DNA from 4 places in the Enterobacter cloacae complex sp. genome. Region 2 is predicted to be linked to each of the others. Evidence: predicted binding sites of a transcription regulator. Region 2 holds the regulator's gene; each other region holds the start of a gene.
The links. Region 2 encodes PhoB, which activates phosphate uptake and scavenging genes when phosphate is short. Its sites were predicted from a motif close to CTGTCATAAAACTGNCNNAT; they were not measured.
Positions count from the first base shown of each region.

Region 1: the regulator PhoB is predicted to act here: its motif matches at 3,445-3,464, upstream of kdgR (DNA-binding transcriptional regulator KdgR).
Region 3: the regulator PhoB is predicted to act here: its motif matches at 3,828-3,847, upstream of DBR02_RS16260 (PhoX family protein).
Region 4: the regulator PhoB is predicted to act here: its motif matches at 4,492-4,511, upstream of uvrB (excinuclease ABC subunit UvrB).

Region 1 covers NZ_LT991957.1:4,693,811-4,701,239, forward strand. The annotation lists gene ftsI (peptidoglycan glycosyltransferase FtsI) at 1-339, opposite strand, end outside; gene cspE (transcription antiterminator/RNA stability regulator CspE) at 556-765, opposite strand; partial or broken gene DBR02_RS22980 (DUF2627 domain-containing protein) at 778-922, opposite strand; gene DBR02_RS22985 (YebO family protein) at 1,592-1,879, opposite strand; gene mgrB (PhoP/PhoQ regulator MgrB) at 1,954-2,097, opposite strand; gene DBR02_RS22995 (YobH family protein) at 2,258-2,497, shown strand; gene kdgR (DNA-binding transcriptional regulator KdgR) at 2,562-3,353, opposite strand; gene DBR02_RS23005 (MFS transporter) at 3,532-4,905, shown strand; gene htpX (protease HtpX) at 4,958-5,839, opposite strand; gene prc (carboxy terminal-processing peptidase) at 6,033-7,429, opposite strand, start outside.
Region 2 covers NZ_LT991957.1:3,150,115-3,157,543, forward strand. The annotation lists gene sbcC (exonuclease subunit SbcC) at 1-2,062, opposite strand, end outside; gene sbcD (exonuclease subunit SbcD) at 2,059-3,264, opposite strand; gene phoB (phosphate response regulator transcription factor PhoB) at 3,452-4,141, shown strand; gene phoR (phosphate regulon sensor histidine kinase PhoR) at 4,163-5,458, shown strand; gene brnQ (branched-chain amino acid transporter carrier protein BrnQ) at 5,868-7,187, shown strand; gene proY (proline-specific permease ProY) at 7,269-7,429, shown strand, end outside.
Region 3 covers NZ_LT991957.1:3,289,977-3,297,405, reverse strand. The annotation lists gene DBR02_RS16270 (MFS transporter) at 1-28, opposite strand, end outside; gene pheP (phenylalanine transporter) at 305-1,693, opposite strand; gene DBR02_RS16260 (PhoX family protein) at 1,796-3,769, opposite strand; gene DBR02_RS16255 (TonB-dependent receptor) at 3,898-6,081, opposite strand; gene yahO (DUF1471 family periplasmic protein YahO) at 6,300-6,575, opposite strand; tRNA gene DBR02_RS16245 (tRNA-Arg) at 6,814-6,890, opposite strand; gene DBR02_RS16240 (EAL domain-containing protein) at 7,194-7,429, shown strand, end outside.
Region 4 covers NZ_LT991957.1:3,534,746-3,542,174, reverse strand. The annotation lists gene moaA (GTP 3',8-cyclase MoaA) at 1-899, opposite strand, end outside; molybdenum cofactor riboswitch at 887-1,020, opposite strand; gene yvcK (uridine diphosphate-N-acetylglucosamine-binding protein YvcK) at 1,247-2,155, shown strand; gene uvrB (excinuclease ABC subunit UvrB) at 2,245-4,260, opposite strand; gene DBR02_RS17435 (ABC transporter ATP-binding protein) at 5,009-5,731, shown strand; gene bioD (dethiobiotin synthase) at 5,694-6,395, opposite strand; gene bioC (malonyl-ACP O-methyltransferase BioC) at 6,388-7,143, opposite strand; gene bioF (8-amino-7-oxononanoate synthase) at 7,127-7,429, opposite strand, start outside.

The DNA.
Region 1 (7,429 bases), 1.5 Mb from region 2:
AGAAAGATGTAAGGCATTTGCCAGAGCCTGCCAGCGCGAATCAAACCCGACGCCCCCTTTTTCCAGCACGGTTTTGGGATCGGCCCAGACGGCCTGCACGGGTACGCTTACCGCAAGGGGACGCCCTTCACGGTCAACAATCATTCCACGCGGGGCATCTATCGCCACTTCGCGCAGGGAGCGCATATCCTCCTGCTTCACCAGATTATCCGGTTTGATAATTTGTAGCCACGCCACGCGGCCCAGCAGAAACGCGAGGCTACAAAAGATGGCGAGACACAGAAGTGCAAAACGTGCCGGCGTAAAGTTTCCAGTGGTCGTTATTGTCTTTTTTTTCACCTTAACCCCAGGGCTGTTGATCAACGCCCTGATTTAACGGGAAAAACGGATAATAAGACGGGAAAAGAATGCTAATAACCTCACGGGTTTGCAACAAGATACTAACAGAGGTGGATTACGTAATATTTTGAAAAATAAGCGAATAAAAAAGCCCCGCATCGGCGAGGCTTATGTCTGAGAGCGAAGCGCCTGGCGCTTCAGTCAGCAGTGATTCGATCAGATAGCAGTTACGTTAACCGCAGCTGGGCCTTTCTGGCCGTCCTGAATTTCGAACTCAACGTTCTGGCCTTCAGCCAGAGTTTTGAAGCCGTTACCCTGGATTGCAGAGAAGTGTACGAACACGTCTTTGCTGCCGTCAGCAGGAGTAATGAAACCAAAACCTTTAGATTCGTTGAACCACTTAACTTGACCTTTAATCTTTGCCATTTGCAAAATTCCTTAGAGTGTTTTCTTAGCCCGCAGGCTTTGACATAGATAAAACTGAGACATTACTGCTTGAGGCACTAATATAAGGTTCGGCAGAGAAGCGGTATTCAACGACAACGTGTTTACTCAGGACTTCTTTACTGAAAATGCCACACATAAACAGAACTGTACCTCGTTTGACCCAAAACGTGTTATCACACACAACGTTTAATATGGCAAGCCATTTTTAAACGTGTCTCGATCCGCCGCACAAATTCACGTGTTACTCCAGAACAATCTGCACGGTTATGCGTATTGTCAAATGAAGCGCCACCTGATCTAACGGCCTACAGAGTGCCTTGACGCGCCCTGTAATCAAAGACTTTTTAAACATAGCTCAATCATTTCAAAGCGTCCATCCCAAACCCTACTTTTCTTTAAAGGAATGACTGAGTTAGAACTTTTTGTGAAAAGTTATGCTGAAAACAATGCAACGCACCAACGTGTGACAGTGAATATAAAAAGTTAATCAGCTATTGCTAACTGTATTAAAATCCACCATTTAATAAGCGTTATTCTGCACCAAAATAATGAAATTTTTATGACTCTGCCTCAAAAGAAGGCAAGCAAAACGTTTCGATAAAAATAAAACACTTTTGGTGAGTTAAGCACACTATTTATTCAACGAAACGGTATTTGTTAAATAAGGATAAATATTCGCCAGTTTTCAGTGCACTGAAACAAGAGTTAACTACTGCTTAATTCTTTGCGGGGATGTTGCGGGAAAAACGTGATAAGGGAGGAGGTTTACGCCGTACGCTCAGGCCACCTCCCCGATCCGGGCAGACTATCGTTCGGCTACCAGGCGAATGAAGTCTTCCTCGTCTTGTTGCGGAGCAGTAGCGTCCTTCGGTATCGCTTTCGCTTCCGGTTCGTTGGCTTCGCACAAACGACGCAGCAACGCATTCTGCCTTTTCTGCTGATCCAGCAACGCTTCCAGCAGCTCAATCTGCTCGTTTGTGCGGGAACTGGCGCGGTTAACGAAGAACCACAGTACCAGGCCAACAGCCAGCACAACCAACGCCATTACCAGGGATGCAATGCTCAGCAGCCCCGAATTCAGTAACTCACCCATTTCACCACCTCAGTAAAAACCGCTATTTTACCACTGCCGCCACGTAAGAACATCGCTCAGCGTAAAAATGACGTCTACCAGGGGATAAACTTATTGATTGAACAAATGCCGCTAAAGAACTGTACATCCTGATCGCACATCACATTGATAGTCTGCGTCCACAGCACCACGCATGCTATCAACACTATAACCAGAATTACCCAGCGTATTTTTTTCACTCCACACTCCGTCTTATGACCTGATGTAGCCAGGTTATCACGGCTATCTTAAACAGGGGCTAACTGTACCTTCAACTGACTCTTTTCGGAATCGTGCACTTGTTTCACTGCGTAAACCCGTTACGCTTACTCCATGACAACAAAGAAAAAAGAGGCATCGATGCGTTTACTCGTTCGTACGGTAATTGTACTGGCACTTGTGTGGATCGGCCTGCTGTTAAGTGGGTATGGCGTATTAATGGGAAGCAAAGAAAATGCCGCGGGTTTGGGTATTCAGTGTAAATATCTCACCGCCCAGGGGGTAAGCACGGCGCAGTACATCCATTCAGACAGCGGGATCATCGGGCTAAGCAACTGTCCCGTACTGCGTAAGTCCTCTGTCGTGGTTGATAACGGCTAATCAGCGCTGAACTCAATTTGCAAAAACGCCGCAAAAGTGCGGCGTTTTTTACTGGCGGCATCGTTCAGAACGGGTAGTCGTTATAGCCCATCTGCTCTGAAATTTTGCGCGCTGCGGTATGCAGAATTGCCACATACTCATGAAGACGCTCTTCGGAAAAACGCAGCGTTGGGAACGAGATGCTCAGGCCCGCAATGACAACGCCGAAGCGGTCAAACACCGGCACACCGATGCAGCGCAGCCCTTCTTCCTGCTCTTCGTTATCTTCCCCGTAGCCCTGCTCGCGTACGCTATCCAGCACGCTCAGCAGTTCATCCGTACTGGTGATAGTGCGGTCGGTGCTACGCTTGTATTCCACGCCGTCAAGGATTTGCTTCACCTCTTCGCGATCGCGCCAGGCCAGCAGCACTTTACCAATTGCGGTACTGTAGAGCGGGTTACGGCGACCGATGCGTGAATACATGCGCAGGTTGTACATGGAATCAATTTTGTGGATGTAAACAATGCTGTCTTCATCCAGTGCGCCGAGGTGAATTGTTTCTTTCGTCAGCCGTGAAAGTTCACGCATCTGAATGTCCGCGCTGCGGATCAGATCCACGTTTTGCAAGGCACGAGCGCCTAGTTCAAACAGCTTCAGGGTCAGAGAATATTTTTCTGATTCTCCTTCCTGCGCGACATAACCCAATGATTTCATCGTCTGCAAAAAGCGATAAACGGTGCTTTTCGACATCATCACACGCTGAGACAACTCTGTAATACCAATTTCACGCTCTTCTCCGAGCGCCTGCAAGATGCCAAACACCTTCAGCACGGAAGAAACAGAATCTGGCTGCTTATCCAAATCTGCGATTGCCATTTATCACCTCATGGAGAGTGTTTTATAAAAATCAGAACTGGTTTTTATTATAAATTCGTGTGATGCGTGCTGCAATCTATCTGGCTTTACTTCGTTACAAATCTGCGACATAAAACCGAAATAACGGTGCTAAAATAGTTACCCTGAAAATAATTTCACGCTGAGTCATTCTTTTCCCATGCAAAAAAACGTTTCTGATGGCTTGCCCTTACCGCAGCGGTACGGGGCAATTGCCACTATTGTCATCGGCATTTCGATGGCCGTCCTTGACGGTGCGATTGCCAACGTTGCTCTTCCTACCATTGCAAATGATCTTAATGCGTCTCCCGCAAGCTCCATCTGGATTGTGAACGCGTACCAGATCGCGATTGTGATTTCCCTCCTGTCACTCTCTTTCCTCGGCGATATGTTTGGCTATCGGCGGGTTTACCAGTGCGGGCTGGTGGTCTTTACCCTCACCTCGCTCTTCTGTGCCCTTTCCGATTCACTGCACACCCTCACCCTGGCGCGTATCGCTCAGGGCTTCGGCGGCGCGGCGCTGATGAGCGTGAATACGGCCCTGATTCGGCTTATCTATCCTCATCGCCACCTTGGACGCGGCATGGGCATTAACTCCTTTATTGTCGCCGTGTCGTCTGCCGCCGGGCCGACGATTGCCGCAGCCATTCTGTCTGTCGCCTCGTGGCAGTGGCTGTTTGCCATCAACGTGCCCCTTGGCATCGTGGCTATCTTCTTCGCCCTGCGCTATCTCCCGGAAAATGGTCCGAAAAGCACCACGCCACGCTTCGACCTGCCCAGCGCCGTGATGAACGCGCTGACCTTTGGCCTGCTGATTACCGCGCTGAGCGGATTTGCGCAGGGGCAGTCGCTAACGCTCATTGCCACAGAAATCGTTGCCCTGCTTGTCATCGGCTTTTTCTTTGTACGACGCCAGCTGGCGCTCCCCGTGCCGTTACTGCCGGTAGATTTGCTGCGTATACCGCTGTTCTCGCTCTCTATTTGCACCTCAATTTGCTCATTTTGCGCCCAGATGCTGGCGCTGGTTGCGCTGCCGTTCTTTTTACAGAGCGTGATCGGTCGTTCGGAAGTGGAAACGGGCTTGCTGCTCACGCCCTGGCCTCTGGCAACCATGGTGATGGCCCCGCTGGCCGGGTATCTTATTGAGCGAGTTCACGCCGGACTGCTGGGGGCTATCGGGCTGGTAGTCATGGCTGTGGGACTGTTTGCGCTGGCGCTACTGCCCTCCTCGCCGGGGGACCTGGATATTATCTGGCGCATGATCCTGTGCGGTGCAGGTTTTGGTCTGTTCCAGTCACCGAATAACCACACGATTATCACCTCTGCCCCACGCCATCGCAGCGGTGGTGCCAGCGGAATGCTGGGGACGGCAAGACTATTAGGGCAAAGCACCGGGGCCGCACTGGTGGCGTTGATGTTTAACCTTGCCGGGCAAAATGCGACACACGTTGCGCTGATCACCGCTGGGACGCTGGCAACCCTCGCGGCTGTTGTCAGCGGGCTTCGTATCACCCAGCCGAAGGCGCAGGCATAAAAAAACCGGGCGGAGAGGGTCTCCTGCCCGGTTTTTATTCATGCGGCTGGTATTACTTCAGGTATTCACCGCTACGCAGCGCTTCGATACGTTTATCCAGCGGCGGGTGAGACATAAACAGCTCGCTCAACGACTTGGATTTACCGTTGATGCAGAAGGCCATCATGCTGTTCGCTTCCTGCGGCTCGTAGCTGGTTTTCAGACGTTGCAGCGCCGCAATCATCTTCTCACGACCCACCAGTTTCGCTGAACCGGCATCCGCATGGAACTCACGGTGACGGGAGAACCACATGGTAATGATGCTTGCCAGGATACCGAACACCAGTTCCAGCACCATCGAAACAGCAAAATAGATCAGCGGGTTGCCGTTGCTCTCTTCACCCTCATCACGGTTGCCGCCCATAAACCCGGCAGCGATTTGCGCCAGAATACGGGAAATAAAGATAACGAAGGTGTTCACCACGCCCTGGATCAGGGTCATGGTGACCATATCGCCGTTGGCGATGTGGCTGATCTCGTGAGCAATAACCGCTTCCGCTTCGTCACGGCTCATGTTTTGCAGCAGACCGGTACTGACGGCCACCAGGGACGCGTCACGACGTGCACCGGTAGCAAATGCGTTGATATCCGGCGCGTGGTAGATCGCCACCTGCGGCATGGCAATGCCCGCCTGCTTTGACTGCTGAGCAACCGTGCTCACCAGCCACTGTTCCATATCGTTACGCGGCTGCTCGATAACCTCACCGCCCACGGATTTCAGTGCCATCCACTTCGACATCAGCAGTGAAATGAAAGAGCCACCGAAACCAAACAGCAGCGCCATAATCAACAGACCCTGAACGCTGCTCGACTGAATTCCCGTCAGGCTTAGCACCAGCCCGAATACCACCATAACCGCTAGGTTGGTGAGCAGGAAGAGCGCGATTCGCATCATAATATTCTTTTAACCTCAGTTTAACAAAACGCACTATGCGATTACCCACATCGTATGGGTATTGCGGGTATTTTCAAGCATCCAGCCGGCGTAAGTCACCAGAAAGACACAACTTTACACAATTGGAAATCTGCCTGACGGAAGGATGCAGAACAAAAAGAAACAGGCACAATCTCTTGTGCCTGTTGGGGAGTTATTTTGCCGGAGCAGGTTGCACGGCAGGTTTATCTTTTTCCAGCTTCGCGAGATCAAGCGCGATATGCACCGTCTCGTCCAGATACGGATCGGGCTCCTGGTAATCCTTAGGCAGATCGTCCAGTTTTTTGAGCAGAGGCTTACCTTCACGCTTGAAGCGATCGTTGATACGCGCCAGACGCGTCGCGTCATCTTCATTGTTCTCTTTCTCACGCTGGGCGTAGTTCAGAGACACAATGTTCCGTTTCGCTTTCAGTGCGTTGAAACGCGCAATGTCCTTCATGATGTACTGGAATTCAGGATCCTTTCCAATGCGATCGTTGTGATTTTTCAACAGTTCCGGTCCGAACTGCTTCATATCACCCGATTTCACGAATGTCGCGGCATCGATGCTATCCCACGGCAGCGCGTTATCTTCAAACTTCTCGCCGGTTTCCGTCTCTTCAGTACCTGTCGGCATCATGATATCCGGCGTGACGCCCTTACGCTGCGTACTGCCGCCGTTGACGCGGTAAAACTTCTGAATGGTGTACTGTACTGAACCTAACGCCGGCCATTCAGGGCGCAGCATCTGGTCATAAATACGGTTCAGAGAGCGGTACTGCTGTACGGTGCCCTTGCCAAACGTCGGTTCGCCGACAATTAACGCCCGGCCATAATCCTGCATGGCGGCAGCAAAGATTTCCGATGCTGAGGCACTGAAGCGATCCACCAGGACCACCAGCGGCCCCTTATAGTAGACCACGCCATCGGTATCGGCATCTTCACGCACTTTACCGTTGTTATCGCGCACCTGCACCACCGGGCCAGACGGGATAAACAGCCCGGACAGCGAGACGGCTTCGGTCAGTGCCCCGCCGCCGTTGCTGCGCAGGTCAATGATCACGCTGCTGACATTCTGCTTCTCAAGCTTCTGTAGCTGCACTTTCACGTCATCGGTCAGGCCAACGTAGAAGCCCGGGATATCCAGTACGCCAACCTTCTCTTTACCCACGGTTTTCACCGACATTTTCACCGCGCGATCTTCCAGACGGATACGCTCACGGGTCAGGGTAATGATGCGGGTTTTGGTGCCCTTACCGGCTGGCAGGATCTCCAGGCGCACTTTGCTGCCCTTCGGCCCTTTGATCAGCGCAACAACGTCATCAAGACGCCAGCCAATCACGTCCACCATGCTCTTTCCGGTCTGACCAACACCGACAATGCGGTCGCCTACGCTGATCGCTTTGCTTTTAGACGCAGGGCCACCGGCCACCATGGAGTTGATAACGGTGTAGTCATCGTCCATCTGAAGCACTGCACCGATACCTTCCAGAGACAGGCTCATTTCGGTATTGAACTGTTCGGTGTTACGTGGAGAGAGATAGTTGGTGTGCGGGTCAATTTCATGCGCAA
Region 2 (7,429 bases):
GAATCGTACCGTGCTGGGCCTGTTTTTCCTGCCACCGGGCGTATTCGTTTTCGCGCGCGCTGAGCCAGGCGTTTTCAGCACCCTCATCGGGCTCGCAAAGCGACAGCGACCGTAACGAGGCCGCCAGCGCCTGACGCGTCGCCGCCAGCTGCTGCTGGTGCTGGCGCGCCTGTCCTTCCTGTTCATTGAGCTGGTATTGCAGCGTCAGACGCTGGCTTAGCTGATAAAGCTGGCGTTCGTACTGCTCCTGTTCGCTCATCCAGGGGGCGATATCATCCTGAATATTCAGCGCTATGTTCAGGGAAGTGCAGACCTCCAGCCACTCTTTAGTGAGTGCTTGCTCTTCCTGAGAGAGGGACTGGGCTTCCGCTGTCTCGCGCTGGATCTGCTGGGTCAGCGCATTGACCTGCCCGAGCACCAGCAACCCTTCCTCTTTCAGCGCGGCAACCTCTTTTTCGAGGGCATCGCGGCGGCGCTGATTGTCTGTCAGTTCGAGTGCCTGATACTGCACCACGGCCGGATGTTCGCATGAGCCGCAGAGCGGGCAAGGCTTACCGGCTTCCAGCTGAGCACGATAATTCTCAAGATCTTTGATTGTCGCTTCACGCTCACAGAGCGCCTTAAGATCGACAAAGTGCTGATTTTTCTCTTTATACTGCTGACGGCGCAGGGTCAGGGTGTCGTTGAGCGTGACCTGCTCAGCCTGTGCTTTCTTCACGCTTTCCGCATTCTGGCGCAGCCGTTTTTGCAGCGGCTGATAGCGAGCGTGAAGCGCGGTCAGGCGCTGGCGAAGCGCCCGCGTGTGTGCCTGTTGCTCCATTGCGGTTGTGATGGCCTCAGCCGTCAGCGTCAGCGTACTTTCCGGCATCCCGGCCAGCTTCTGGCGGAGCTCAGCAATGCGCGCCGACTGGGCCGCGAGCTGATTTTTATCGCGACTCAGCTGCGTAAAATGCGCCCGCCAGCCGGCAATTTCCTGTCCCCACTGACGGAAACGATCGTGTTCGGTCAGCCACTGCGTCAGCGCCGTGTGCTCTGTCTGCAACTGTTCACGGTTGCGCAGCGCACCGTTGCGGATACGCGCGCGCTGTGCCGCTCTGTCGCGTAAGCGAGTATTTACTTCAGCAATTCGCTCTGTGGTCTGCGACAGGCGGGCGGTCTGCTCCTGCTGGTGCTCCCACAGGGGGCGCAGCTGGGCGGCGGGCTGGGCCAGCTGAAGCTTCGCCAGTTGGGGAGCGGCGTCCGTCAGAGCCTGTTGCGCCTGCTGCTGCGAAACGGCTGCGCGCTGCTGTTCACGTATTAGCTCGTCGTTACGCGTAAGCCACTGAAAATCTTTCTGTTGGCTCTGCTGCCGGGCCAGCAGGATCTTTTCTTCGTCAGTGAGTGCCTGCAAACTTTGCTGCAAGTGCTGCTGCTGTTCCTCGCTCAGCAGCACAACGCCTGCGGCCTGCGCTTCACACATCTCCAGCGCGCTGCGTGCCGCTTTATGTTTTTCGAAGACCATGGCGGAAATCTGGCCGTAAATTTCCGTGCCGGTCAGTTCTTCCAGCAGCTCAGCGCGATCGCTCGGTTTCGCATTCAGGAAAGCGGCAAACTGCCCCTGAGAGAGCAGCATCGAGCGGGTAAAGCGTCCATAGTCCAGCCCGGTCAGTGCGGCGGTTTGTTCCAGCTTATCCGTGACTTTGTCGGCCAGAATTTTGCCGTCTTCGCAGCGGGCCAGCTCCACACGCGGTGCCTGTAAGTTTCCGTCCGGCTGGTTGCGGGCACGGTTCTGGCTCCAGAAAGCGCGATAGGCGACGCCTTTAACCTCGAACTCCACCTCTGCCAGACATTCGGCGGTATCGCGCGTCATCAGGTCGTTTTGGGCCTGGGAGACCTTATTAAGGCGCGGCGTTTCGTGGTAGAGCGCCAGGCAGATAGCGTCCAGCAGCGTGGTTTTACCTGCGCCGGTGGCACCGGTGATGGCAAACAGCCCGTTGCTGGCGAACGGCTCCGCGGTGAAATCAATTTTCCACTCGCCTTTCAGTGAATTGAGATTTTTCAGACGCAGGCTCAGAATTTTCATGCGTTTTCTTCCTCGTCATTGAGGGTATGCAGGGTCTGGGCAAACAGCTCGTTAAGCCTCGTTTGCCTGGCCTCGTCCATCTCTTCATGCGCAAGCCGCCGCGCGAACACCTCTTCAACCCGGAGTTCGCTCAGCGTTTCACGTTGAGCGCTCAGCAGAATTTTCTCGCGCTGCTCGCGGCTGCGGCGTACCAGCAGCACCTCCACGGGAAGATCTTCCGTCAGCGTCTGAATTTTACGCTGCATATCGTACAGGTAGTCGTCGGTGGCGATTTCGATATCGAGCCAGACGGGCGGGCTAAGCGCTGCGCCGCGCCACTGTTCAAGCTGGGCGGTAATGGCGGCCAGATCGCCTTTCAGCACCGCCAGCGGCTGGGTGACCGGCACCTCAAGCGTCTCAACGGCGCTGAGTTTGCCGTCGGTGAAGCTCACCAGATGCACGGATTTGGCTTTGCCCGTTTCGTCAAAACTGAGCGAAATGGGCGAGCCGCTGTAGCGGATGTGCTCGCAGCCGCCGATGATTTGCGCCCGGTGAATGTGCCCGAGGGCAATGTAGTCAGCGGGCGGGAAGTTCTGCGCCGGAAACGCGTCCAGCGTACCGATATAAATTTCGCGCACCGCGTCACTCTTACTGGCCCCGACGGTGGTGAGGTGTCCGGTGGCAACGATCGGAATGGCCTGTTCACCGCGCAGGGCACAGGCTTCCGTATGTTGCTGGTGGTAATAGCGCGTGATGGCCTGCAACAGATGCTGCTGCTTTTCGCTGCCGGACAGGCCGGCCTGGCTTTGCACGATATCGCGCGGGCGTAAAAACGGGATAGGGCACAGCACCGCGCCCGGCGTGCCGTCGCGTTTTTTCAGGATCTGCGGCGCGTGGCCGGCGCTGGCTACCACGGTGGTATTGAGGTACGCCAGAATATCGCGGGATTCGTTCAGCATCGCCACGGAATCATGGTTTCCGGCGACAATCACCAGATGACAACCGGTTTGCTGGAGGTTGACCACAAAACGGTTGTACAGCTCACGCGCATAGCTCGGCGGCGATCCGGTATCAAAAATGTCGCCCGCCACAATGATTGCGTCCACCTCGTGAGCCTGAGCCGTCTCCAACAGCCAGTTCAGGAACGCTTCATGTTCCGCGGCGCGGCTTTTGCTGTAAAAATTTTGACCCAGGTGCCAGTCTGAGGTGTGAAGTATGCGCATAAGAGATCCGTGGCAATAATAAGAAAGCAGGATTATAAACTTTCGGGGAGCGGAAAATAACCGCTGTAATAAAACAACAGTTTGCCATTTACCGTGGTAATGTTTTTCATAAATCTGTCATAAATCTGACGCATAATGACGCCGCATTACAGACTTGTAACTTAAATACGATAAGACAGGGCAAAGTATGGCGAGACGTATTCTGGTCGTAGAAGATGAAGCTCCGATCCGTGAAATGGTGTGCTTCGTGCTTGAACAAAATGGCTTCCAGCCGGTTGAAGCGGAAGATTATGACAGCGCGGTGAACCAGCTGAATGAACCCTGGCCCGACCTGATCCTGCTGGACTGGATGCTGCCTGGCGGTTCCGGATTGCAGTTTATCAAGCATATTAAGCGCGAGGCGATGACCCGCGATATCCCGGTAGTGATGTTGACGGCGCGCGGTGAGGAAGAGGATCGCGTGCGCGGTCTGGAAACCGGCGCGGACGATTACATTACCAAACCGTTCTCCCCGAAAGAGCTGGTGGCTCGAATCAAAGCGGTGATGCGCCGTATTTCACCGATGGCGGTGGAAGAGGTGATTGAGATGCAGGGGCTGAGCCTCGATCCTACCTCACACCGGGTCATGACCGGTGAAAATCCCCTCGATATGGGGCCCACCGAATTTAAACTCCTTCACTTCTTTATGACACACCCGGAACGCGTTTACAGCCGCGAACAGTTGCTGAATAACGTCTGGGGAACTAACGTCTATGTCGAAGACCGAACGGTTGACGTCCATATTCGCCGCCTGCGTAAAGCACTGGAACTGAGCGGCCACGATCGCATGGTACAGACGGTCCGCGGCACGGGTTATCGTTTCTCGACCCGTTTCTGAACAATGACAGGAGTGTGACGCGTGCTGGAACGTCTGTCATGGAAAAGGCTCGTCTTTGAACTGATCTTATGCTGTATTCCGGCCCTCATTCTGGGGGCTGTTTTTGGCTATCTGCCGTGGTTTTTACTGGTGGCCGTGACGGGACTGCTCGTCTGGCATTTCTGGAATTTACTGCGCCTGTCATGGTGGCTATGGGTCGACAGGAGTATGACACCTCCGCCGGGAAGCGGGAGCTGGGAGCCGCTGCTCTACGGCCTGCACCAGATGCAGATGCGTAATAAAAAGCGTCGTCGTGAGCTGGGAAGCCTGATCAAACGCTTTCGCAGCGGCGCGGAGTCGCTGCCGGACGCGGTGATCCTGACGACGGAAGAAGGGACCATCTTCTGGTGTAATGGCCTCGCGCAACAGCTGCTGGGCCTGCGCTGGCCGGATGATAATGGCCAAAATATCCTTAACCTTCTGCGTTATCCCGAGTTCACGCTGTATCTGAAAAAGCGCGATTTTACCCGTCCGCATAACCTTAAGCTCAACAACGGTCGTCATCTGGAAATCCGCGTGATGCCCTACAGCGATCGGCAGTGGCTGATGGTGGCGCGTGACGTAACCCAGATGCACCAGCTTGAGGGCGCGCGCCGTAACTTCTTTGCTAACGTCAGTCACGAGCTGCGTACGCCGCTGACGGTGCTTCAGGGCTACCTGGAAATGATGCAGGAACAAACGCTGGAGGGGGCGCCGCGTGAGAAAGCGCTGCATACCATGCGGGAGCAGACGTTCCGCATGGAAGGGCTGGTCAAACAGCTGCTGACGCTTTCAAAGATTGAGGCAGCCCCGTCGCTGGCGCTAAACGACATCATTGACGTGCCGATGATGCTGCGGGTGGTAGAGCGCGAGGCCCAAACGCTGAGCCATAATCAGCACACGCTGGCTTTTGACGTTGATAACACGCTGAAAGTGCTTGGCAGTGAAGATGAGTTGCGCAGTGCTATCTCAAATCTGGTGTATAACGCCGTGAATCATACCCCGCAAGGGACGCATATTACGGTGCGCTGGCAGCATACCCCGGCGGGCGCTGAATTTAGCGTCGAGGACAACGGCCCGGGGATTGGGCCAGAACATCTCCCGCGTCTTACCGAACGGTTCTACCGGGTGGATAAAGCGCGCTCGCGGCAGACCGGGGGAAGCGGACTGGGGCTGGCAATCGTGAAGCATGCGGTGAGCCACCACGACAGCCGTCTTGATATCGAAAGTACCCTGGGCAAGGGCACGCGCTTCAGCTTCGTGCTTCCGGAACGATTAATTGCCAAAAAAAGCGCCTGATGGCAGGCGTGTCAGTTTACCTTTCCACGGGCCAGCGTTTGCTGGCTCGTTTGCTTTGCAGTCAAGCGAAACGCGGCTGAATATTATACGGCTGCTGCTTTTTTGTTCGCATGATTAGCCATGAGTTTTTCTTATACATGGCATATTATTTTGGTCTGCATTTTCATGCTGGCATATTGTTCTGGTTTTACGATCCCTCCTTGCCTTTAAACGTTATAAGCGTTTAAATTGCCCCCCATATACTGTCAGACCGACTGTATATGCGTGGTAAATCGAAAAACTATTCTTCTCCACGCCAGGACGGGAGCATATCCCGCTGAAATTGAGCAAATTTTCCGCTGCATTGTCCCGTCAGGGATGGCGAAAATCTCAACGTTTTCAACACCACATCCACAGGCAGTAAGGTTTTATGACCCATCACTTGAAATCGCGTGACATTATCGCGCTGGGCTTTATGACATTTGCGCTGTTCGTTGGCGCAGGCAACATCATTTTCCCGCCAATGGTTGGCTTACAGGCGGGTGAACACGTCTGGACGGCTGCGTTTGGCTTCCTGCTGACTGCCGTGGGTCTACCGGTACTGACCGTCATCGCGCTGGCGAAAGTGGGCGGCGGTGTGGACAGCCTCAGCACCCCGATTGGCAAAGTGGCCGGCGTTCTGCTGGCAACCGTCTGCTATCTGGCCGTTGGCCCGCTGTTCGCAACCCCGCGTACGGCGACCGTCTCCTTTGAAGTGGGTATCGCTCCGCTGACCGGTGACGGTGCGATGCCGCTGTTTATTTACAGCCTGATTTACTTCGCCATCGTGATTCTGGTTTCTCTCTATCCGGGCAAACTGCTGGATACCGTAGGGAACTTCCTGGCACCGCTGAAAATTGTGGCGCTGATCGTGCTGGCGGTTGCGGCTATCGTCTGGCCTGCGGGTCCTATCAGCTCCGCGATGGACGCGTATGAGAACGCGGCGTTCTCAAACGGTTTCGTGAATGGCTATCTGACGATGGATACGCTCGGCGCGATGGTGTTTGGTATTGTTATCGTTAACGCCGCGCGTTCTCGCGGTGTGACCGAAGCGCGTCTGCTGACCCGCTACACCATCTGGGCTGGCCTGATGGCCGGTGTCGGCCTGACGCTGCTGTATCTGGCGCTGTTCCGTCTGGGGTCAGATAGCGCAACGCTGGTCGATCAGAGCGCAAACGGCGCGGCGATCCTGCATGCTTACGTGCAGCACACCTTTGGTGGGGCAGGCAGCATGCTGCTGGCAGCGCTGATTTTCCTCGCGTGCCTGGTGACGGCGGTGGGCCTGACCTGCGCCTGTGCAGAGTTCTTCGCCCAGTATCTGCCGCTCTCTTACCGCACGCTGGTGTTTATCCTCGGCATCTTCTCCATGGCGGTGTCGAACCTCGGTCTGAGCCACCTGATTCAGGTATCCATTCCGGTGCTGACGGCGATCTATCCGCCATGTATCGTGCTGGTCGTGCTGAGCTTCACGCGTCCGTGGTGGCATAACTCTACGCGAATTATTGCGCCAACCATGTTTATCAGCCTGATTTTTGGTATCCTTGACGGGATCAAAGCATCAGCATTTGCAGAAATCCTGCCAGCCTGGACACAGCGTCTGCCGCTGTCCGAGCAGGGCCTGGCCTGGCTGATGCCTTCCGTTGTTGCGCTGGTTCTGGCGATTGTTTGGGACCGTGCTGCCGGGCGTCAGGTAACCTCCAACGCTCATTAATCAACGGCAACAAATTGTTTAACCACGGGGCTTAAGGCCCCGTGGTTTTTTGTTTTTTTCGTGTTGAATGGCAAGATTTTAATGGAAAGCACTAACAAACTTAAACGTGGATTGAGCACCCGCCACATCCGCTTTATGGCGCTGGGCTCGGCTATCGGCACCGGTCTTTTTTATGGCTCGGCAGATGCCATCAAAATGGCCGGTCCAAGCGTTCTGCTGGCCTACATCATCGGCGGCGCCGC
Region 3 (7,429 bases), 140 kb from region 2:
CCTTTTCACTACCGTCAGTTGACACCATGATAAGCCTCGCCCGGGTAAAGTAATCGATTACAAAACGGTTCATATAAAAAGTAATCGATTACAATTTAAAGATCCTGCGGATCGAAACAGAATTGGGAGGGGGGTCACGATAAAGGTGAAGGGGTTGCCGGGTGACGGCTGCGCCTTACCCGGCCTAAAAATAACGTCCCCGGACATGTAGGCCCGGTAAGCGAAGCGCCACCGGGCGTGAAGGCGGGTGCGGTCAGGTGCCCTCACCCCGGCCCTCTCCCACAGGGAGAGGGAGAAAACCGCGCTACTTTTTGCGTGAAAGCTTAAAGGCAACAAACAGGAACACCACCCATACCGGCAGCAGCATTGCTGAAAGTCGCATCTCATTCATGGTGCACATCAGCACCAGAATCAGCCCCAGGAACGCAATACAGATATAGTTCCCCGCCGGGTAGAGCAGCGCTTTGAACTGCGTCTCGCGTCCCTTACGGCGCATCGCCGCGCGGAAACGTAGGTGCGCGAGGCAGATCATGATCCAGTTCAGCAGCAGCGTCGCCACAACCAGCGCCATCAGCAGGCCGAAGGCCTCTTTCGGCAGCAGGTAGTTGATCAGCACCACCAGCGAGGTGATAGCGCCAGAAAGAAACAGCGAATTGACCGGTACGCCGCGACGGCTGACGCGGGTAAGGAATTTCGGTGCGTTGCCCTGTACGGAGAGGCCAAACAGCATACGGCTGTTGGAGTAGACCCCGCTGTTGTACACCGACAAAGAGGCCACCAGAATGACGAAGTTCAGCGCCGAAGCCACCACGTTGCTGTTCAGGTCATGGAAAATCATCACAAACGGGCTGCTGTCGGACTTCACTTCCACCCACGGGTAGAGCGCCAGCAGCACCACCAGCGAGCCGATGTAGAACAGCAGAATACGGTACACCACCTGGTTGACTGCTTTCGGAATGCTTTTGTGCGGGTCGCGCGCTTCAGCCGCGGTAATGCCAATCAGCTCCAGACCCCCGAAGGAGAACATAATGACCGCCAGCGAGAGGATAAGCCCTTTCCAGCCGGTCGCCAGGAAGCCGCCGTGCTGCCACAGGTTGTCGATAGTGGCTCGCTCGCCGCCGTGGCCGGAGAACAGCAGCCACAGGCCAAAGCCGATCATGCCGATAATTGCCAGCACCTTAATCAGCGCAAACCAGAACTCGGTCTCACCATACAGGCGCACGTTCACAAGGTTAACGGCGTTAATAATGATGAAGAAAGCCGCCGCCCAGATCCACGTGGGCACGTCCGGTAGCCAGTACTGCATGTAGATGCCGGCGGCGGTCAGCTCCGCCATGCCCACCAGCACGAACATCACCCAGTAGTTCCAGCCGGAGAGGAAGCCTGCGAACGGGCCCCAGTATTTATAGGCAAAGTGCGCGAAGGAGCCGGACACCGGCTCTTCAACGACCATCTCGCCGAGCTGGCGCATGATCAGGAAGGCGATGATCCCGGCGATGCCGTAACCCAGCAGAACCGCGGGACCGGCCATCTGAATGGCGGGGCCGATGCCGAGAAACAGCCCGGTACCGATTGCGCCGCCGAGGGCAATTAACTGAATATGTCGATTTTGCAAACCACGTTGCAGCGTCGGATTCTGATCCGACGAAGCTTCAGCGCTACCATGGCCTGAAGCGGATGACGCGTCTTTCACGCCCTACCCCTGTCTCTTTTTTAGAAGGGGCACGTTTTAACACTTCATGCTGGTGGTAGCAAGCTTAACGCCGGGCCAGCGCATGCGCCCGGCGCGTAAACGTCACGAGCCGATGATCCCGCCGTCCGCTTTCACGATCACCACCGTGGACGATCGCGGGCGTCCGTTCGGGCTGGCGTCCGGCCAGTTTGAGACAGCGCGAGGATTGGCCGGGTCGGTAATATCATCCCCGCCCTCCCCCGGATGCTGAATGTTGATAAACAGCGTGCGGTTGTCCGGCGTAAACGCAATGCCGGTGATCTCACACCCGCGCGGCCCGGTCAGGAAACGGCGATACTCGTTGGTGCCCGGAATGGTCGCCACCATCTGGTTATTGCCCATCCCCTCGTAGGCTTTCTTATTAATGGTGCTGGAGGAGACATCGGTCTGGATCCACAGCACGCCCTGGTGATCGAACGACAGGCCGTCGGGGCTGCCGAATTCCGCGCCCTGCATGGAGCCTTTGGCCTTCGGATCGTCGCCGTCGGTACGCCCGGCCATAACCAGAATATCCCACTTAAAGCGTGCGGCAGCAGGATCGGCCCCGTCTTCATGCCAGTGCATAATATGCCCAAACACGTTGTTGGCGCGCGGGTTGGCGGCATCCACCGGCGCTTTCCCCTCTTTCCCGCGATCGCTGTTGTTGGTGAGCGTACAGTAGACGCTGCCGCTGGCGTGCGGATCGACGGCGATCCACTCGGGGCGATCCATCTTCGTCGCGCCCACCGCGTCGGCCGCCAGGCGGGTTTTAATCAGCAGATCGCCCTGGCTTTCAAACCCGTTGCGCTTATCCAGGCCATTTTGCCCGAAGATCAGCGGCAGCCAGTCGCCGCTGCCGTCCTCGTTGAACCTGGCGACGTACAGCGTGCCGGAGGTCAGCAGCTGCATACTGGCTTCCCGGTTCGCCGGATCGTATTTTTTGTCCGAGACAAACTTATAGATGTACTCGAACTTCTGATCGTCACCCATATAGACCACTACGCGATTATCGGCGGCGAGCGTGACGGCTGCCCCCTCATGCTTGAAGCGTCCGAGCGCGGTGTGCTTGCGTGGCGTGGAGGATGGGTCGTAAGGATCGATCTCCACGACCCAGCCGAAACGGTTAGGTTCGTTAGGCGTTTTATCGACGCTGAACCGCTCATCCACTTCGTTCCAGCGGTAGGATTCATCGCTGTCGCTGATGCCGTAGCGTTTTTCCAGCGGATTGAGATCGGCTTTTTTCACAAAAATATCCGACCAGTTCTCCTCGCAGGTGAGGTAGGTGCCCCACGGTGTATGGCCGTTAGCGCAGTTTTGCATGGTGCCCAGCACGCGCTCCCCCTGCGGGTCGGCGGCGGTTTTCATTAAGTCCTGATGCCGCGCCGGACCGGTAAGCTGCATCGGCGTATTGACGGTAATACGGCGCGCGAACGAAGACGGACGAACCACCTCCCAGCCGCTGCCCGCTTTTTTCACTTCCACCACCGACACGCCCATCGCGTTCTGCCCCTTGCGGGCTTTGTCGAGGCTCCAGTTCGCCGTACCGTCGGTAAACAGCATCCCGTTGTCGATATATTCATGGTTCATCGCCAGCAGGCCATGCTCCGGGCTTTGCCCCCCCTGCGGCAGGCTAAACCACGCCATGCCGTCGTGATGCATGCCCGCCTGCGCGGCCTGTTCGTCCGTGGTGTTGCTGGCGTCCGGCTTAAAGGCCGGCATGTTGTCTTTGAGACCCGTCGGATCGCCCCAGCGATAGAACGGGCGGGCAATATAGCCTTCCGGCACCCTGACCGTATCTTCGGTGGAAACAGAGATGCTGGTAAACCCAAGCGACACCGCTTTTGCCAGCGCGGACGGTTTTGAGACCGCGGCAATGGCGTTCTCAGGTTTGATCAGAAACGGGAATGATACGGCGGCCCCCGCAACGGCCCCCATCTGGAGAAAACGGCGGCGGGAGAGGAACATCTCCGCAACCTCGGAAAATACCGGGTTAGCGCTGCGGTTACTGATATCGTCTTGATGTTCTTTTTTGAAAACAGATTTGAGGGGTCTGCCCATAGCGGCTTCCTGTCATTGGCCAAGAGGTAAAAGAGTTGGCGACCAGTGTAAGAAGCTTTTGTTACAATTTTATAACACGATGACGAAGGGATTGGGGCGTCCCTGCCCCGGATAACGAGGTGGAACGCTTAGAACTCGTAGCCCACCGAGACCTTAAAGGTTCGCGGCTCGCCCTGAGTGATGTAGGTACCGGAATCGTCCACGCTTGACCAGTAGTTTTCGTTGGTCACGTTGTCGATGCCTGCGCGCACCGTCATCTGGTTTTCATTGTGGTTTACCGCGAAGCGATAGCGCATGCCCAGATCCAGCGTGGTGTAGCTGTCCAGCTTTTTGCTGTTCGCGAGATCGGCATACTGCGTGCCGGAGTGGTTAACGCGCGCGGTGGCCGTCAGCCCCTCAATCGGCCTGATATCGTACTCCGCGCCCAGCACGGCGTAGAAGTTCGGAATACCGATCGCATCGTTCCCCTGATTCACGCCATTTTTGGTTTTGGTCAGCTCGGCCTGAAGCCAGGTGGCGCTGGCATTCAGACGCATCCCCAGCATGGGCTCGCCGAAGACGTTCAGCTCCACGCCACGGTTGCGCTGTTCAGCGTCCAGGCCAAAGTGTCCGCTGTCGTCGAGGATAGCAGACGGCATTTTGATTTCAAACAGCGCCAGGGAGCCGCCCACGCGGCCAAAGTCTGCCTTCACGCCCACTTCATTTTGCTTAGAGTGAACGATACCGGTGCTCTGGCCGTAATTGGTGGCGGTGTTAGGTGCGGTTTCACCGGGCTGTAACGCTTCGGTATGGTTAGCGTAAAGGGAGATTTCCTCCCACGGTTTGTAAACCACGCCGTAGGTTGGCATCCAGCGGCTGCCGTCGAAACCGTCCGCGTCGTTTTCCGCGCCGGTGATTTTGTTGTACCCGCGAATAACCACCTTCTGATGGCGCGCGCCGGCGGTGAACAGCAATTTATCGTCCAGCACGCCCAGGGTGTCGCTCAGCAGCCAGCCCTGGGTACGGGTGCGCCCGCTGGTCAGCGGATCGCTGTATTTGCCGCCTGAGCCGCTGAAGTTGGTGCTGTCCGGCATAGCCACGCCGGTGTTGTGGTAGATGTTGGTGGTCGGGTTATCCTTCGTCGCCGACATCTTCCACGCAATCTTTTCGTTTTTGGTCATCGCGGAATAGCCGACGTTGACCTTGTGCGATACGAAGCCGGTAGTGAAGTTACCGCGAATGCCCGCCATCCCGCTGACGGAATCGCTGATGCGGTTGGTGTCGAGACGGCTGACCGTTGCGTTACCGCTCTTGTCCACCAGCTTCGGCGCGCTGTAGATCCCTTCTTCGTGCGCGTGCTGCGCGCCGAGGCCGGTATAGGCCGTCCAGCTGTCGGTGATGTCATACTCGCTGCGCCACATCCCGTACTCGTTTTCGATATCGCTGTAGGCCCACTTCTGCGAGAAGTTGCGATCGTTTTTCGGCGGTTCAGGCACGAAATCCACCGCCGAGATGTTGACGCTGGTCGGGCTGCCGTGGAAGGTTTTCTTCTGATAGCCGAGATCCAGCGAGGTGCGGAAGCGGTCGCCTTTGTAGTCCAGGCCGGTGGAGAGCAGCGTGGTGCGGCGGCGGTCGTTCGGAACGCCGGTTTCGCCTTCACGATGCACGAGGTTCACGCGCGCGCCGAACTGGTCGCTATCACCAAAGCGACGCCCCGCATCCAGCGTGGTGCCAATCTGGGAATCCGAGGTGTAGTCCACGCCCACTTTCGCCTGCGGTGTTTCCCCGGCATGCTTTGGCTCAAGGTTAATCATCCCGCCCACGCCCGAGCTTGCCGCGCCGTTCATCAGGGCGTTTGCCCCTTTGAAGATCTCAATGCGGTCGACCATCTGGGCATCCACCACCTGACGCGGCAGCACACCGGAGAGGCCACCGAAGGTCATGTCGTCGCCGTCAAACTTCAGGCCGCGAATACGGAAGGTTTCCGCGCTGTTGCCGTAACCCTGCACAAACTGCACGCCCGCGTCGTTCGCGACTACGTCAGCAATGGTTTTTGCCTGCTGATCTTCCACCAGCTTCGAGGTGTAGCTGATGATGTTGAACGGCACGTCCATGGCGTTCTGCTGACCGAGCATCCCCATACGTCCACCGTTGGCCACCTGCCCGTCAAGGAAGGCGGGCACCAGCTGGTCACCGCCGGGTTTAAAATCACTCCCCGCGGTGGACTGGACAACGATGGTGTCTTCTTTTTTTTCATCCGCCGCAAAGGCGGAGTGGGTAACCGCGCCAATGGCAATCGCCAGCAGCGTTTTGTGCATTGTGGTGTTGTTCATAGTTAACTCGTTTAACGTGCGCGCAAAAATGACCCGTTGTCGGGCCTTAGAATTTATTAAGAGAAATGCAAATGAGAACTATACGTATTATCCATGCGTTATCAAGCGTAAACGCGCGTTTCTTTCTGTGTAAACGGTGAAAGTAAGACGGGAGGGTATGCAGGCGGGAGAAAGCGTGACGCACAGCCACCCCGCGTACGGGGGTGGCTGATCAGGCATTATTTTTTCTTGTAGATATCGGCGGTGCCGTGAATTTTGTTGTTGGTGTTACCGGAGGTCAGCACCAGCACATCAGCGCCTTCTTTATCGGCTTTCTCGACCAGCTCTTTTTTCGCATCATCGACAGAGACTTCGTTAGCGGTGCTCACGGTACCGATTTTTTCGTACTGCGATTCAACTTTTTCGAATTCGTTTTTTGTCATCATTTCAGCCGCAAAGGCGTTGGTGGTAAACAGAAACGCGGTGCCCAACAAAATAGCAGTCGTTTTTTTCATAACCTTTTTCCTTGAGATTAATGAGCAACTACGAAAAGGCCCCACGCGAAACGGTGAGGTGTAATGAGCATGGTAGAGGAACGGCAAAAATGCCATAGCGTAAGAAAAATACTGTTATAACAGCCAATTATGCTGTCAAAAATGTGAATTAACGCTTTTTTTTAGCGTTGTTGTCCCAAATATGTCCAACAGCGGAAATCAGGAGAATGTGAAGGAGGCTTAAGTGTATGATATTTAATGGCACGCCCTGTAGGATTCGAACCTACGACCTACGGCTTAGAAGGCCGTTGCTCTATCCAACTGAGCTAAGGGCGCACGGAGAAGAGTATACTTCGCGGTGGTGAAACGCCTGGAATTATACGGTCAATGCGTAGTGAGTCAATGCCTTTTCCGCCTTCTCTGCCGATAATGACTAGCTGATTGTAAATACGGCTGTTTTTTCAACATTTATGCTCCTTTTACGGGCTGCGAAAAGGCTTAGCCGCTTTTAAGTAACGCCTGCTGTTTTCCTGTTTACTTCGCCGTCACACTGTCCTGCGGTATCCCGGCCACCTGGAGGCTGGAAGTGAACAGGACGACGGAGTGACAGCGCCAGACCAGACAGGTTTCCCCTCGTGCATGCAGCACATCTCACGCGACATTACAGGCATCAAGCTTGAACCCATTGTCGCCCTCTCCTCTTCCCGCACAATTGGGGCCGAAGTGCTCAGCGTGCTGTCACCGCATCAGCAAAGCGAAGACTTTTTCCGCGACTGGTCCGCCGCCCGGGCGCTTATGCTGCTGGAAGCCCAGATCGCTGCGTTAAAAAAACCCTCTCCCTGTGACAACCTTTTCATAAATGTGCCGATAACCGT
Region 4 (7,429 bases), 380 kb from region 2:
ATGCGTGCTTCAAGTGCGCCCTGTTGGGCATCGTCTTCCAGCAAATCGCGCAGTTCTACGCCACCATCCCCGAACAGGCAGAGGTGCAGCTTGCCAACGGAGGAGACGCGCAGGCGGTTGCAGCTGGCACAGAAGTCTTTCTCATAGGGCATGATCAGGCCGATTTCGCCTTCGTAGTCCGGGTGACAAAAGACCTGCGCCGGGCCGTCGCTGCGCTGGCGGATCTGGTGGATCCAGCCGCGTTTCAGCAGCTCGTCGCGCAGCACCATGCCGGAGATGTGATGCCGACGGAACAGATCGCTACCCTCACCGGTCTCCATCAGCTCAATAAAACGCAGTTGAATGCGGCGCGGTTTGATCCACGCCAGGAAGGTGTCCAGCTGATGATGGTTCACATCACGCATCAACACGGTATTGACTTTGACCTTATCGAAACCGGCGGTGAACGCGGCATCGATGCCGTCCATCACCTGGCGGAACTTGTCCTGGCCGGTAATCGCGTGGAACTGACGGGCGTCAAGGCTATCAACGCTGACGTTAATCGCCGTCAGACCTGCATCGCGCCAGTTCGCTACGTCACGCGCCATGCGGTAACCGTTGGTGGTCACCGCAATCTGGCGGATACGTTCGTTTTCACGCACGGCGGCGATGATGTCGGGGAAATCACGACGCAGGGAAGGCTCTCCCCCGGTCAGACGCACTTTTTCCGTACCGAGTTCCGAGAACGCACGCGTGACGCGGCGTACTTCATCCACGGAGAGAAAGCCGTTGTTGGTGACGCTGCCGGGCTTGTAACCATCGGGCAGGCAGTAGGTGCAACGGAAGTTGCACACGTCGGTAATCGACAAACGTAAGTAGAAAAACTTACGCGCGAAAGCATCAGTAAGTTGTGAAGCCATGTACACCTTTCCAGATCGGGAGGCACAGTCATTTCTTTCTGTACCCTGGTGGCAAATCCGCCACGGCCAGGACGCCATATCTCTCGACACAGGCGCCAGGGCTAGAGTGTATGTTTTCATTTTTGAAAACGTGGTTATGGCGATAGTAGCGTGGAAATCGCCACTTCGCCATTGTCGCTTTTCGCTATATAATCTTATACATAACGATGTTATCGTGCATTTTCACTACAGAATACGCAAAAACCGCGCTTTCGCATTGATATACGTCATTATGGATTGTGAGAGGCATCGTCTTTTAGGAGTAGTTGCGTTACTGTGACGCAAGCTAAACAGGATAAGGAATGGGTATGCGCAATCGCACTTTTGCGGATCTGGACCGCGTGGTCGCTCTTGGCGGGGGTCACGGTCTGGGACGGGTCATGTCGTCGTTATCGTCACTGGGCTCACGCCTGACGGGCATTGTGACAACAACGGATAACGGCGGCTCGACCGGGCGGATCCGACGTGCTGAAGGCGGGATCGCCTGGGGTGACATGCGCAACTGCCTTAACCAGCTCATTACGGAGCCCAGCGTGGCTTCAGCGATGTTTGAGTACCGTTTTGGCGGTAATGGCGAACTTTCCGGCCATAACCTTGGAAACCTGATGTTAAAGGCCCTGGACCACCTGAGCGTGCGCCCTCTGGAAGCGATCAATTTAATTCGTAACCTGCTTAAGGTGGATGCGTTTCTGATCCCGATGTCCGAACAGCCGGTGGATTTGATGGCGATCGATGCCGACGATCACGAAGTGTATGGTGAAGTGAATATCGACCAGCTTCTCCTGCCGCCAAAAGAGCTGATGACCTACCCCAGCGTACCCGCGACGCGGGAAGCGGTTGAAGCGATTGGCGAGGCCGATCTGATCCTGATTGGGCCGGGGAGTTTCTACACCAGCCTGATGCCGCTCCTGCTGGTCAAAGAGCTAGCGCAGGCGCTGCGCAGAACGCCTGCCCCCATGGTCTATATCGGTAATTTAGGCCGCGAACTTAGCCCGGCGGCGGCGAGCCTGTCGCTGGCGGACAAGCTGAACCTGATGGAACAGTACGTCGGTAAGAAAATTATCGACGGTGTCGTGGTTGGGCCGAAAGTGGATGTGTCAGGGATTGGCGATCGCGTGGTGGTGCAGGAGCCGCTGGAAGCCAGCGATATTAAATATCGTCACGACCGCCACCTGCTGCGCGAGGCGCTGGAGAAAGCGATTCAGGAATTGGGTTAACAAAAACCCCGGTGGCGCTGCGCTTACCGGGGCTACAAGAGACGCGAAACCTGTAGGCCCGGTAAGCGCAGCGCCACCGGGCAAAAAACTCACGATGCCGCAATAAACAGATCCCGCAGCTGATGCAGCTGATCGCGGATTTGCGCAGCCTCTTCGAACTCCAGGTTCTGCGCGTGCTGCATCATCTGCCCTTCCAGCTCGTGGATCTTCTGCTGCAACGCTTTCGGCGTCAGCGCAACGGTATCCTCTTCCACCACTGAACGGGCCTTGCCGCGGCCTTTCGCTTTGGTCTTCGCTATGTTCTGACCCAGCGCCAGGATATCCACCACCTTCTTGTTCAGCCCTTGCGGCGTGATGCCGTGCTCTTCGTTGTAGCGCTGCTGTTTCTCGCGACGGCGCTCCGTTTCGCCAATGGCTTTGGCCATCGACGGGGTAATTTTATCCCCGTACAGAATCGCCTTCCCGTTGACGTTACGCGCGGCGCGGCCAATGGTCTGGATCAGCGAGCGCTCAGAACGCAGGAAGCCCTCTTTGTCCGCGTCCAGAATCGCCACCAGCGACACTTCCGGCATATCCAGACCTTCTCGCAGAAGGTTGATACCCACCAGCACGTCGAACTCGCCCAGGCGCAGGTCGCGGATGATCTCCATACGCTCCACGGTATCGATATCCGAGTGCAGATACCGCACCTTCTCGCCGTGTTCTTCCAGATACTCCGTCAAATCTTCCGCCATACGTTTGGTGAGCGTGGTCACCAGCACGCGCTCGTTGATGGCGGAACGGGCACGGATTTCCGAGAGCAGATCGTCCACCTGCGTCGCCACGGGCCGCACCTCGATAATCGGATCCAGCAGCCCGGTCGGACGCACCACCTGGTCCACCACGTCATCACCGGATTTTTCCAGTTCGTAGTTGCCCGGCGTTGCCGATACGTAGATGGTCTGCGGGGCGAGCGCCTCAAATTCTTCAAACTTCATCGGACGGTTGTCCAGCGCCGACGGCAGACGGAAGCCGTACTCCACGAGCGTCTCTTTACGCGCCCGGTCACCACGATACATCCCGCCGATCTGCGGGATCGTAACGTGAGATTCGTCGATCACCAGCAGGCCGTCCGCCGGAAGATAGTCGAACAGCGTTGGCGGCGCTTCACCTGGCCCGCGCCCGGAGAGGTAGCGCGAGTAGTTTTCAATACCGGAGCAGTAGCCCAGCTCGTTCATCATCTCCAGATCGAACTGGGTACGCTGGCTCAGGCGTTGCTCTTCCAGCAGCTTATTGTTCGCCAGCAGCACCTTGCGGCGGTCCGCCAGCTCGCCTTTGATCTCTTCCATCGCCTGCACGATACGCTCGCGTGGCGTCACGTAGTGCGTTTTGGGGTAGATGGTGAAGCGCTGGATCACCGACTCGACGTGACCGGTCAGCGGATCGAACAGCGACAGGCGTTCAACCTCTTCGTCGAACAGTTCGACGCGCAGCGCCATGTCGTCCGATTCCGCCGGGAAGATATCAATCACCTCACCGCGCACGCGGAAGGTCCCGCGCTGGAATGCCTGATCGTTACGGGTGTACTGCAACTCCGCCAGACGGCGCAAAATCGCCCGCTGATCGATAATCATCCCCTGCGTCAGGTGCAGCATCATCTTGAGATAGAGATCCGGATCGCCCAGGCCGTAAATCGCCGACACCGAGGCCACCACCACCACATCGCGACGCTCAAGCAGCGCCTTGGTCGCAGACAAACGCATCTGCTCAATATGTTCGTTCACCGAGGCATCTTTCTCGATAAACGTGTCAGAGCTGGGAACGTAGGCTTCCGGCTGGTAGTAATCGTAGTAAGAGACGAAATATTCCACCGCGTTCTCCGGGAAGAACTCTTTCATCTCACCATACAGCTGCGCCGCCAGCGTTTTGTTCGGCGCGAGGACCATCGTCGGACGCTGGAGATCGGCAATGACGTTGGCAATGGTGAAGGTTTTACCCGAACCGGTTACCCCCAGCAGGGTCTGGTGCGCCAGCCCGTCTTCCAGCCCCTCTTCCAGGCGACGAATGGCCTCGGGCTGATCCCCGGAAGGACGGAAAGCAGAATTCAGTTTGAACGGTTTACTCATTGGCGACGACCTGATGACAGAATAAGCGGCAGGTGAGTAATTTTACTCGTTGTGGCCAGGATTGCCAGTAAAAAACACTGGATGAAAAACCAGTAGCGTGTCAGGATATTTAGCGTAGCACTGAGACGATTAGTGCGTTCGCGAGCCAAATTTCGACTGTGACCCTATAAAACACCAGCCTCAGGGGGTTATCCCCAGAACTATTACTTTTTTAACATTTGTCAAGGGCGGTTATGAAAGTTTTATGGCAACAGGTCTCGCCGGGGTTGAGGGAATTGATTTTATCTAATTCGTTAAAAAATATAGACTATTTCCTAAAGCCGCGTTTCGCATCAATTTGGGCGTAACCCGCGTATTCTCTCGCTTATCGCGTGTTTTCTAACTCTAATGCACAAGGTTATCCACAGGAATAGTGGATAACTGCCTCCAGCCCGTACAGCATGCACTCCCGCAAATTCCCGGTTTTTCCCACGAAGCGGCAATAAAATATTTTTATCACTCTTTTTTGCCTGGAAAACGTTCATTTTTTCATAAGCGTCTGGCGAGATCTTAATCACATTTCCGTCATTTTCACTGCACCACAACCCGACATGCACGGCACCGGAAGCGTGCATTTCGAACAAACGTTGCGCTTTTAGCAGTGAGTTATTCCTAAAAACGGCCTTTTTTTAATCATTATGAAGTTCCTGGCAGGCGTTTTGCAGATATCAATCTGAGCATCACCCCACACATTTTTAAGGAGAGAAAGATGTTGAGTCTGCGTGCTGTAAATCAGTTTTACGGAAGCCAACATACGCTATGGAACGTGAACATCGATTTCCCGCAAGGCATCTGTACAGGCATCGTTGGCCTGCCGGGTATGGGTAAGTCCACGCTCATGAACTGCATTACCGGGAAAGTGCCCGTCGAGAGCGGCACCATCATCTGGCACGAGGCCGGTGCACCGCCGCGAAATTTGCTCAGCCCTGCCTCAGAATGTCCTGCGACGCCAACGATAGGCTACGTCCCGCAGGACCGGCGGATATTTTCCCAACTGACCGTCGATGAAAATTTGCATATCGCCATGCGGGCGACGGGGAAACCCGATCCGGCATTAAAAAATGAGGTATACGCCCTGTTTCCGGAGCTTTATACGCTGCGACAGATCCGGGCCTCTACGCTGTCCCCTGACGACCAGTATCAGCTCGCCCTCGCCAGCGCGCTGGTTAATCGCCCGCGCGTGCTGATCCTGGACGAGCCTATGCATGGCGCAGGTCAACGTTTTGCCCGCAGGCTCGGGCAACTGCTGGTGCGGCTAAATCGGGAGCTGGGCATGACGGTGCTGTTAGCGGAGCAACAGCTGTCGTTCATCCGCCGGGTCGCGGATCGTTTCTGCATGCTTTATCGCGGGCGTAACGTGGCGCAGGGCCACGTTAACGAGTTGGATGACGATCTTATTGCCCACTGGATGGGGCGGGGCATAAGGCGCTGAGGTCAAGATAGCGTCCGGTTTCCGCCTGCTCTGCGCCGTCGGCAAGCCACGGGATCTCCCCGAGGAACGGCGCAGGCAGCATTCGCTTCAGCGTCGCCAGATACTCAGCATGACGTTTGCCCGGCGCAACCACGTCGTTGGCAATCCACCCAGCCAGACGCAACCCGGCCTGCTGCACCGCCTGCGCGGTCAGCATGGCGTGGTTGATGCAGCCAAGCTTCACGCCCACCACCAGAATCACCGGAAGCTGTTCGGCCTGCACCCAGTCAGCAAACGTCTGCTCGTCAGACAGCGGGGTGAACCAACCACCGGCCCCTTCCACCAGCACCCAGCTGGCCTGCGTTTCCAGAGCGCGTAACCCGGAAGAGAGAACCGAAAAATCAATCGGCCGATCTTCATCAGCGCTGACGATGTGCGGCGAGGTGGGTTCAGCAAAGGTATAGGGGTTTACCGCAGAATAGGCCAGCGCAAGGCTGCTGTTACGCTGTAGCGCCAGCGCATCGGTATTGCGTAAGCCTTCCGGCGTCATCTCGCTGCCGGAGGCCACGGGCTTATAGCCCGCCGTCGTTTTACCCAGCAGACGCGCCGCCTGCAACAGCGCGGCGCTGGCAACGGTTTTACCGACTTCGGTGTCCGTGCCGGTAACAAAATAACGTTCAGTCACGTTCAATAATCCCATGAAAAAGATGATAAGAGAGCGGGAACTGGCCCCGTTCCTGCGGCCACGCCAGCTCCAGACGCTGGAGCTGCCCGCGGGTAAGGGGTTTCTTCGCCCGCCCGGCGTGCAGGTGCGTAGCGCCTATGCCCTTAAGAGAGCGCATGGCGCTTAACGCATCGCTAAATTCGAGGGTGACGGTCTGGACCACGCTGCGATAGCGCCAGCCTGCCAGCGCCTGAATGACCTGCTCGTGAGCGAGAAACCGGTTGGCGTGCGGCTGCTCGTCCACCGCCTTCCACGCCTGATTCAGCTCCGGCAACGAACTTTCCAGCAGGGTGGTAAAGGCCACCGTTCCGCCGGGACGCGCCATGCGGTAAAGCTCGCGTAGCGCCTGCGGCAGGCTGGCGCACCACTGCACCGCCAGATGGCTCCAGACGAGGTCAAACTGGGCATCCTCCAGCGGAATGGCCTCAATGTCGGCCACCAGATAGCGGTCTGCTGACTGCTGCTGGCGGGCTTCATCCAGCATCTGCGCGGATAAATCCAGCGCCGTCACGTGGCTGCCGGCTGCGCGCCAGTAGCGGCTGTTGCCTCCTGGCCCGCAGCCGGCATCCAGCACCTGCGCAAACCGGCTCTCACCGAGCGCGGCCAGCAGCCCGCGCGCGCTCAGGCGTTGCAGTTCATCGTGCCGGGAATAGCTTTGCGCTGCCCGGCCAAACGCGGCGGCAACGGCCTGTTTATTGACAGGAGACATGCAGAGCCTCCAGAAGCGTATCGATATCCTGCGGCTCGTGCGCTGCCGTGAGCGTCAGACGCAAACGCGCCGTACCCGGCGGCACGGTGGGCGGACGGATCGCCGTTACCCACTGCCCGCGTTCTCGCAGCATCTGTGCCAGCGCCAGCGCGCGCGGGTTTTCACCCACCATTACGGGCTGAATGGCGCTGCGGGAGTCGGTTAGCCGGAAAGAAAGCTCGCTGACTCCCCGACGAAAACGCTGAATATGTTCAGCCAGGCGCGCGCGGCGTTCAGCGCCATCCTC